DNA from 4 places in the Pseudomonas sp. 8_5_2 genome. Region 3 is predicted to be linked to each of the others. Evidence: predicted binding sites of a transcription regulator. Region 3 holds the regulator's gene; each other region holds the start of a gene.

Region 1 (2,201 bases), 360 kb from region 3:
ACTTCCGTCTGCCTGAGGACGATAGCCTGCCAGTGATCATGGTCGGCCCTGGCACTGGCATCGCGCCATTTCGCGCCTTTCTCGAAGAGCGTCAGGCCCGTGGGGCAAACGGCGGCAACTGGCTGTTCTTCGGCGAGCAGTACGCGGCTACCGATTTCTATTACCAGGACCAGCTGCAAGCCTGGCAGGCAGCCGGCCACCTGCGCCTGGACACGGCGTTCTCGCGGGACCAGGCGCAGAAGGTCTATGTGCAGCAGCGCATGCTGGAGCAGGGCGCCGAGTTGTGGCGCTGGCTGCAGGCGGGGGCGTACTTCTATGTGTGTGGTGATGCCCAGCGCATGGCCAAGGATGTGGATGCGGCATTGCGTGCCGTGGTGGCCGAGCATGGCGGGATGGATGCGGCGCAGGCGGCTGCCTATGTCGAAGGTTTGAGCAAGGCCAGGCGTTATCGGCGGGATGTGTACTGAGTGCACCGGGATGGGGTGATGTGCACTGTGAATGTGCATGCCTGTGCCGGCCTCTTCGCGGGTGAGCCCGCTCCCACAGGTACTGTGCAAGCCTGAGAGCCTGTGGAGCCCCCGTGGGAGGGGGGCACCCGCGAAGAGGCCGGCACAGGCAAGGCAATTGGCACAGTCCCTGCTTTATCTCCACTACAACAAGCCCCGCTGATCAACGGCGATCAACCCGGCGGCACACCGTGATGAATACAGGCAAAGGCGCCTGGAGCTTCGGCTCCAGGCGCTTTTTTTTTGATCGAGGATCGGCTTATGAAGGCAACAGCGAGCAGCGCGCAACAACAGCGACTGGTCATCGTCGGCAACGGCATGGTCGGCCACCATTGCGTCGAGCAACTGGTCAGCCGTGGCGCCCTGCAGCGCTTCGAGGTGCGGGTGTTTGGTGAAGAACGCCAGCGCGCCTACGACCGCGTGCACCTGTCCGAGTACTTTGCTGGCAGCTGTGCCGAAACCCTGGCCCTGTGCGAGCACGATTTCTACAACACTAACGGCGTTCACCTGCACCTGGGCGAAGCCGTGCTGGAAATCGACCGCGAGCGTTGCGAGGTGATCACCAGCGAGGGCCGTTACGGCTACGACCACCTGGTGCTGGCCACTGGTTCATACCCCTTCGTACCGCCGATCGAAGGCTCCAGCGGCCATGCCCGCCTGGTCTACCGCAGCCTTGACGACCTTGATGCCATTCGCGCTGCTGCCGCCGATGCCCGCCGTGGCGTGGTGGTCGGTGGTGGCCTGCTTGGCCTGGAGGCCGCCAACGCCCTGAAGTCGCTGGGCCTGGAAGCCCATGTGGTGGAGTTCGCGCCCCGGCTGATGCCGGTGCAACTGGACGGCGAAGGCGGTGCCGCGCTCAAGGCGCAGATCGAAGCGCTGGGCGTGGGTGTGCACCTGTCGCGCGCCACCCAGTCGATCAGTGCCGGTGAGGCCTACCGCTATCGCATGAACTTCGATGGCGGCGAGCACCTGGAAACCGACCTGATCGTGTTCTCCGCCGGCATTCGCCCGCAAGATGCCCTGGGCCGTGCCTGCGGCCTGGACATCGCCGCGCGGGGCGGCGTGGTAATCGACGACCACTGCCGCAGCAGCGACCCGCGCATCTTCGCCATTGGCGAGTGCGCCTCGTGGAACGGCAGCGTGTTCGGCCTGGTCGCCCCGGGCTACAGCATGGCGCGCAACCTGGCAGCGTTGATGATGGATGAGGCGGCGGTGGCATTCAGCGGTGCCGATATGTCGACCAAGCTCAAGCTGCTGGGCGTGGATGTCGGCTCGATCGGCGACGCCCACGGCGCCACGCCGGGCGCACGCAGCTACCGCTTCATCGACGAAGCCAACAGCGCCTATCGGCGGCTGGTGGTGGATGCCAGCGGCAAGCGGGTACTGGGTGCGGTGCTGGTCGGCGACAACAGTTACTACGACACCCTGCTGCAGTACGCCCAGAACGCTATCGCCCTGCCGGCCGACCCGGCAGCGTTGATCCTGCCGCAAGGCGGTGGCGCGCCGGCCCTGGGCGCCGATGCGTTGCCCGACAGCGCGACCATCTGCTCCTGCCACAACGTCAGCAAGGCCGCGGTGTGCGCCGCCATCGACAGCGGTTGCAGCGACCTCGCTGCGGTCAAGGGCTGCACCAAGGCCGCGACCGGCTGCGGGGGTTGCGCGGCCCTGCTCAAGCAAGTCTTCGAACACGAGCTG
Region 2 (2,201 bases), 620 kb from region 3:
GGTGCTGGACGAGGTCAGGTTGACCGAACCCTTCATGTCCTTGCTGGTGTCGACCACGGCCTTGTCGGTCTGCACGATCACATTGCGCCCGACCAGCGACGACGCCTGCAGGGCCTGGGAAGACTGCAGCCCAGTGGCGATATAGGTCACCGCATCATTCAGCGACTGCATGCTTTCGAGGCTGCTGAACTGCGCCAGCTGGGCCACGAACTCGCCGTTTTCCTGCGGGTCGAGCGGGTTCTGGTTCTGCATCTGGGTAACCAGCAACTGCAGGAACGCGTCCTTGCCCAACGCGCTGCCGGCGGCACCGGTGCTGCTGTCGGTCTTGGAGGTCTGCTTCTGCAGCGATGTCAGGTAGGCGCTACCGACGTCGGTGGTGGAATTGGTGGTGGTCATGTCGGCTTCCTATCACTGCCCCAGGGTCAGGACTTTCTGCATCATGCTTTTGGCGGTGTTCATCAGCTCGGCGTTGGTCTGGAACGCGCGGCTGGCGGAGATCATGTCAGCCATCTCCTCGACCACGTTGACGTTGGGGTAGTAGACGTAACCATCCTTGTTCGCCGCCGGGTGGTTCGGCTCGTAGCGCGCTTCCAGGGTGCTCTGGTCTTCGACGATGCCTTTGACCTGCACGCCCTGCCCCGCTTCGCCCTGGTCCTCGAACAGCGACTGGCTGCCGCCGACCTGCGCATCCTGGAAGGTGGTGGCGAACACCGGGTGGCGGGCGCGGTAGGTCTGGTCGATGCTCGAGGACACGGTCTCGGCGTTGGCGATGTTGGAAGCGACGGTGTTCAGGCGCGTGTTCTGCGCGCTCATGCCGCTACCGGCAATATTGAAAACACTGGAAAGGGACATGGTCATTCTCCCCGCAGGGCGGAAACCAGCCCTTTGAATTTACTGTTGAGCAAGGTGAAGCTGGCCTGGAAACCGATGGCGTTTTCGGTGTAGTTCGATTGCTCGATCTGCGCGTCCACGGTGTTCTGGTCGATCGAAGGCTGCAGCGGGGTACGGTACTTGAGGGTATCGTCGGCCGCGATCGCCAGCCCATCGGCTTCGATATGGCGGCTGTTGGTCCGGTCCATGGCGAACCGGCCACCCTGCTGCTTGCTGGTTTCGGCAGCCAGCACCGAGGAAAAGTCCATGTCACGCGCCTTGTAGTTGGGCGTGTCGGCGTTGGCGATGTTGTTGGCCAGCACTTCGGCGCGCTGGGCGCGGAAGCCCAGGGCCTTTTCGTGGATACCAAGCGCCTTGTCGAAGCTGATGCTCATATCGGGGAAACCTTCGGAGGTTGACCGGAATATCGTTGAGCAAGGTATAGCAAGGGCTGTGCCAACCACTGCAAAGCCTGGAAACACTGGGCTGCGAGGCAGCGTTCGGTGGGGTTGATGCCAGAAAAGCGGCAAAGGCCTTCCGCCTTGTGCGGCGAAAGCGGCAATTGCCGGGCGGCAAGAGCGGCAAACCAAAAAATTGACGTCGGCACCGCGCCGCCTGCATCGCCGGCAAGCCAGCTCCCACAAGTACTGCACAAATGCTGAGGCCTGTGCTGGTCCTGTGGGAGCTGGCTTGCCGGCGATAAGGCCCTGACAGGCAACAAAAAGGCCGGCAATTGTCGCTGCCGGCCTTTGGGCTTACTTGGCCTGGTAGATGATCCCCGGGCTGCACTGCACCATCTGGTAATGGTCCGGCAACCCGTTCAGCGCCTCCGAAGCCCCCAGGAACAGGTACCCGCCCGGCTTCAGGGTACTGTGAATGCGCAACAGAATGTCGCGCTTCACCTGCGCCGAGAAGTAGATCAGCACGTTGCGGCAAAACACGATGTCGAACTTGCCCAGGCTGGCATAACTGTCCAGCAGGTTGAACGAGCGGAATTCGACCCGGCTGCGAATCGCCGGTTTCACTGCCCAGCGCCCGGCCCCCTTGGGGTCGAAGTAACGTTGCAGGCGCTCCTGCGACAGGCCGCGGGCAATCGCCAGGCTGTCGTACTCGCCGGTCTTGCAGTTGTTCAGCATGGTGCCGGACAGGTCGGTGGCAACAATTTGCGCCCCCATCTTCAGCTGGCCAAGGTTGCTGCGCTCGAATTCGTCGATGGCCATCGAGATGGAATACGGCTCCTGCCCCGACGAACAGGCCGCCGACCACATGCGCAGGCGCTGGCCGGGGTTGTTGCGGATGAACTCGGGGATCACCTTGTTCTTCAGCACTTC
Region 3 (2,201 bases):
CATGGATGAGGGGGATCAGCGGGCAGCTGCACCTTGCAGCAGGCTTTGCTGTTTTTCCTTGTGTTTTTTCAATTGGCGGTCGAGCTTGTCGGCCATGGCGTCGATCGCTGCATACATGTCTTGGTCTTCGGCATTGGCAACCACCTCGCCGCCAGGAATCTGCAGGGTCGCTTCGACTTTCTGCTGCAGCTTCTCGACTTTCAGGATGACCTGGGCGTTGGTGATCTTGTCAAAGTGCCCCTCCACGCGAGCCAGCTTTTCAAGCACGTACTCACGCAGTGGTTCGGTGACTTCTACATGGTGTCCACTGATGTTGACTTGCATACAGCTTCTCCTTTGTTGCCCGTGCATAAAGAGGCAGGTCTTGCACCTGCCCCAGAAACGCTGTGGCACATCCCAGGGGCTACATCAGTCGCTTGCGCTCGCTCGACGGTGCGATGCCGAGAGACTCGCGGTACTTGGCGACGGTGCGACGGGCTACCTGGATGCCTTGTGCCTCCAGTAAACCAGCGATCTTGCTGTCACTCAATGGCTTTTTCTGATTTTCCGCCGCAACCAGTTTCTTGATGATCGCGCGAATCGCTGTGGACGAGCATTCTCCGCCTTCGGAGGTGCTGACGTGGCTGGAGAAAAAGTATTTCAGTTCGTAGATGCCACGCGGCGTGTGCATGTATTTCTGCGTGGTCACCCGCGAAATGGTCGACTCGTGCATGCCCACCGCTTCGGCGATGTCATGCAGCACCAAGGGCTTCATGGCTTCATCGCCGTGGTCGAGGAAACCACGCTGGTGTTCGACGATTTGCGTGGCAACCTTCATCAGGGTTTCGTTGCGGCTTTGCAGGCTCTTGATGAACCAGCGCGCCTCCTGCAGCTGGTTGCGCATGAAGGTGTTGTCGGCGCTGGTGTCGGCGCGGCGCACGAAGCCTGCGTATTGCGGGTTGACGCGCAGGCGCGGGATGGCCTCCTGGTTCAGTTCGACCAGCCAGCGCTCGCTGTCCTTGCGCACGATCACGTCGGGCACCACGTATTCAGGCTCGCTGGACTCGATCTGCGAACCAGGCCGCGGGTTGAGGCTTTGCACCAGCTCGATGACCTGGCGCAGCTCGTCTTCCTTGATTTTCATGCGCCGCATAAGCTGGCTGTAGTCACGGCTGCCGAGCAGGTCGATGAAGTCGCTGACCAGACGCTTGGCTTCGGTCATCCACGGCGTGCTGGCGGGCAGTTGGCGCAGTTGCAGCAACAGACACTCGCCGAGGTTGCGGGCGCCGACGCCGGCTGGCTCGAACTGCTGGATGCGGTGCAGTACCGCTTCGACTTCGTCCAGCTCGATGTCCAGCTCCGGGTCGAACCCGGCGCAGATCTCCTCGAGAGTGTCTTCCAGGTAGCCCTGGCCGTTGATGCTGTCGATCAGGGTGACGGCGATCAGGCGATCGGTGTCGGACATCGGCGCCAGGTTGAGCTGCCACAGCAGGTGGCTTTGCAGGCTTTCGCCGACAGAGGTGCGGGTAGTGAAGTCCCACTCGTCGTCATCGTTGCTCGGCAGGCTGCTGGCGCTGGTCTGGTAGATGTCTTCCCAGGCGGTGTCGACCGGAAGCTCGTTGGGGATGCGTTCGCTCCACTCACCTTCTTCCGGGTTGTCGACAGTGACGGTGCTTTCCTGGAAGTTGTTGTCCTGGGCTTCGGCAGTCGGCTTGTTCTCGGCGTTATCCGCCATCGGGTCGCCGTTGTCGAAGTCCTCGCCGTCTTCCTGACGTTCGAGCATCGGGTTCGACTCCAGCGCTTCCTGGATTTCCTGTTGGAGGTCCAGGGTGGAAAGCTGGAGCAAGCGGATGGCCTGTTGCAACTGCGGTGTCATCGTCAGTTGCTGGCCCATTTTTAGGACGAGCGATGGTTTCATGGCAGGGGCTTAATACCTTGTTCGCCGGCGCGCATGCGCCATCCACTACACGAGGGCGCCGGGGCGCCAGATCAAGCAAGTTTTATGCCTTAAATTGTAGCGTTTGCCTAGAGCACCGTAACAACTTTACCCCCGGTTGCAGGGCTGTCTGGCGGTGCTCCAGGCGCGTTCCGGGGTCAGAGCCGGAACTCGTGACCCAGGTAGACTTCCTTGACCAGTTCGTTGGCCAGGATGGTTTCGGCATCACCTTCGGCGATCAGCCGGCCATCGTTGACGATATAGGCGGTTTCGCAGATATCCAGTG
Region 4 (2,201 bases), 1.4 Mb from region 3:
ACGTACAGGCGCTGGTTGCGAATTTCGATGCGCACCAGCACTTCCGGGTTCTTCAGCTCGATGCCGGCGGCGCCGCACTGCTGGCGCAACTGGCTGCCGACGTAACGGTCGACGTCCATCGAAGTGAAGTCATGGTGGCCGCCGCGCTTGCAACGTACGGCAAAGTGCTTGCCGGCCAGCAGGTGGCCGAAGTGCTGCTTGCACTTGGCGACGATGTCGTCGAAGTCACCCAGCGGGTACTCTTCTACCTGCAGGAAGTGGGTGATACCCGGGGTGCAGGTGAGGCGTTCGATGATCTCGCGCTGAACCTTTTCGTCTTCGACGCGGGTGACCACCTCGAGATTGTCCCAGACACCATCGACCGCGAGCTCGGGATCCAGATCCTTGAGCACGTTGCGGATGTTCTTGGCGAGCTGGCGGATGAAGCGCTTGCGCACCGGCCGGCTCTTGATGGTGATTTCTGGGAAGACTTTGACGATAAGTTTCATTGGTTAACAGTGCGCGCAGGGCCTGCCGAAAATGAGGGGCGCGAATTATATCGGAAATTGCTCAGGATTTGACCAACTTTTGTACAGAAGGTCGGATTTATATTACCTGCACCGGCCTCATCGCCGGCAAGCCAGCTCCTACAGGCCCTCCACAGGTATCAAGAGCTGGCGCCCTACCTGTGGGAGCTGGCTTGCCGGCGATGAGGCCCTCAAAAAAACACATCAAACAACCAATGCACAATATTGGTGCGCAGCCTGCAGAATTCGCATCTTTAGGGTGCATTTTTCAGGCTCACCCAACCTTCAAATGCCCGCAAACGCCTCCTTTTATCCCTACCTCGCCATTTTCGGGCACTGGCATGCAATTTGCTCCCTTGTGAGGCAGGTAAGCTTGGCCGACTATCCGCGCCTGGCAACACCCTTTTTCCAGGGCAGCGGCCCACCGCGCTCTAGACCCTCCGGAGGACAACATGTCGAAGTCGGTTCAACTCATCAAAGATCATGACGTCAAGTGGATTGATCTGCGTTTCACGGACACCAAAGGCATTCAGCACCACGTGACCATGCCGTCGCGTGACGCCCTGGACGAAGACTTCTTCGAAGTCGGCAAGATGTTCGACGGCTCCTCCATCGCTGGCTGGAAAGGCATCGAAGCCTCCGACATGATCCTGATGCCGGTCGACGACACTGCCGTGCTGGACCCGTTCACCGAAGAGCCGACCCTGATCATCACCTGTGACATCGTCGACCCATCGAGCATGCAGGGCTACGACCGCGACCCACGTGCGATCGCCAAGCGTGCCGAAGAGTACCTGAAGAGCACCGGTATCGGTGACACCGTGTTCGCAGGCCCTGAGCCTGAGTTCTTCATCTTCGACGAAGTGAAGTTCCATTCCGACATCTCCGGCTCGATGTTCAAGATCTTCTCCGAGCAAGGCTCGTGGATGACCGGTGCTGACGTGGAAGGCGGCAACAAAGGCCACCGTCCAGGCGTGAAAGGCGGCTACTTCCCGGTTCCGCCGTTCGACCACGACCACGAAATCCGTACTGCCATGTGCAACGCACTGGAAGAAATGGGCCAGATCGTCGAAGTTCACCACCACGAAGTGGCGACTGCCGGCCAGAACGAAATCGGCGTCAAATTCAACACCCTGGTGAAGAAGGCTGACGAAGTACAGGCCCTGAAGTACGTCGTGCACAACGTTGCCGACGCCTACGGCCGTACCGCCACCTTCATGCCGAAGCCACTGTACGGCGACAACGGCTCGGGCATGCACGTGCACATGTCGATCTGGAAAGAAGGCAAGAACACCTTCTCGGGTGAAGGCTATGCCGGCCTGTCCGACACCGCCCTGTACTTCATCGGCGGCATCATCAAGCACGGCAAAGCCCTGAACGGCTTTACCAACCCGTCGACCAACTCCTACAAGCGTCTGGTCCCAGGCTTCGAAGCCCCGGTAATGCTGGCCTACTCGGCTCGCAACCGTTCCGCCTCGATCCGTATTCCTTACGTCGGCAGCCCGAAAGCCCGCCGTATCGAAGCACGTTTCCCGGACCCATCGGCCAACCCGTACCTGGCCTTCGCGGCCCTGCTGATGGCTGGCCTGGACGGCATCCAGAACAAGATCCACCCAGGCGATGCTGCCGACAAGAACCTGTACGACCTGCCACCGGAAGAGGCCAAGGACATTCCGCAAGTATGCGGCAGCCTGA

Evidence for each region. Region 3 encodes sigma-54, which starts transcription at its own class of promoters, with help from an activator protein. Its sites were predicted from a motif close to ANTGGCATNNANNTTGCTNT; they were not measured.
Region 1: nirB (nitrite reductase large subunit NirB) is a predicted target of sigma-54. The motif match lies at 624-643, and genes of this name have one in related genera.
Region 2: flgB (flagellar basal body rod protein FlgB) is a predicted target of sigma-54. The motif match lies at 1,312-1,331, and genes of this name have one in related genera.
Region 4: glnA (type I glutamate--ammonia ligase) is a predicted target of sigma-54. The motif match lies at 842-861, and genes of this name have one in related genera.

Annotation. Positions count from the first base shown of each region.
Region 1 is NZ_CM181238.1:1,381,199-1,383,399, forward strand. It holds gene AC5O5R_RS06325 (bifunctional nitrate reductase/sulfite reductase flavoprotein subunit alpha) at 1-467, shown strand, start outside; gene nirB (nitrite reductase large subunit NirB) at 768-2,201, shown strand, end outside.
Region 2 is NZ_CM181238.1:1,641,721-1,643,921, reverse strand. It holds gene flgD (flagellar hook assembly protein FlgD) at 1-396, opposite strand, end outside; gene flgC (flagellar basal body rod protein FlgC) at 409-852, opposite strand; gene flgB (flagellar basal body rod protein FlgB) at 855-1,265, opposite strand; gene cheR (protein-glutamate O-methyltransferase CheR) at 1,626-2,201, opposite strand, start outside.
Region 3 is NZ_CM181238.1:1,018,495-1,020,695, forward strand. It holds gene ptsN (PTS IIA-like nitrogen regulatory protein PtsN) at 1-3, opposite strand, end outside; gene hpf (ribosome hibernation-promoting factor, HPF/YfiA family) at 16-324, opposite strand; gene AC5O5R_RS04575 (RNA polymerase factor sigma-54) at 404-1,897, opposite strand; gene lptB (LPS export ABC transporter ATP-binding protein) at 2,074-2,201, opposite strand, start outside.
Region 4 is NZ_CM181238.1:5,543,121-5,545,321, forward strand. It holds gene thiI (tRNA uracil 4-sulfurtransferase ThiI) at 1-488, opposite strand, end outside; gene glnA (type I glutamate--ammonia ligase) at 959-2,201, shown strand, end outside.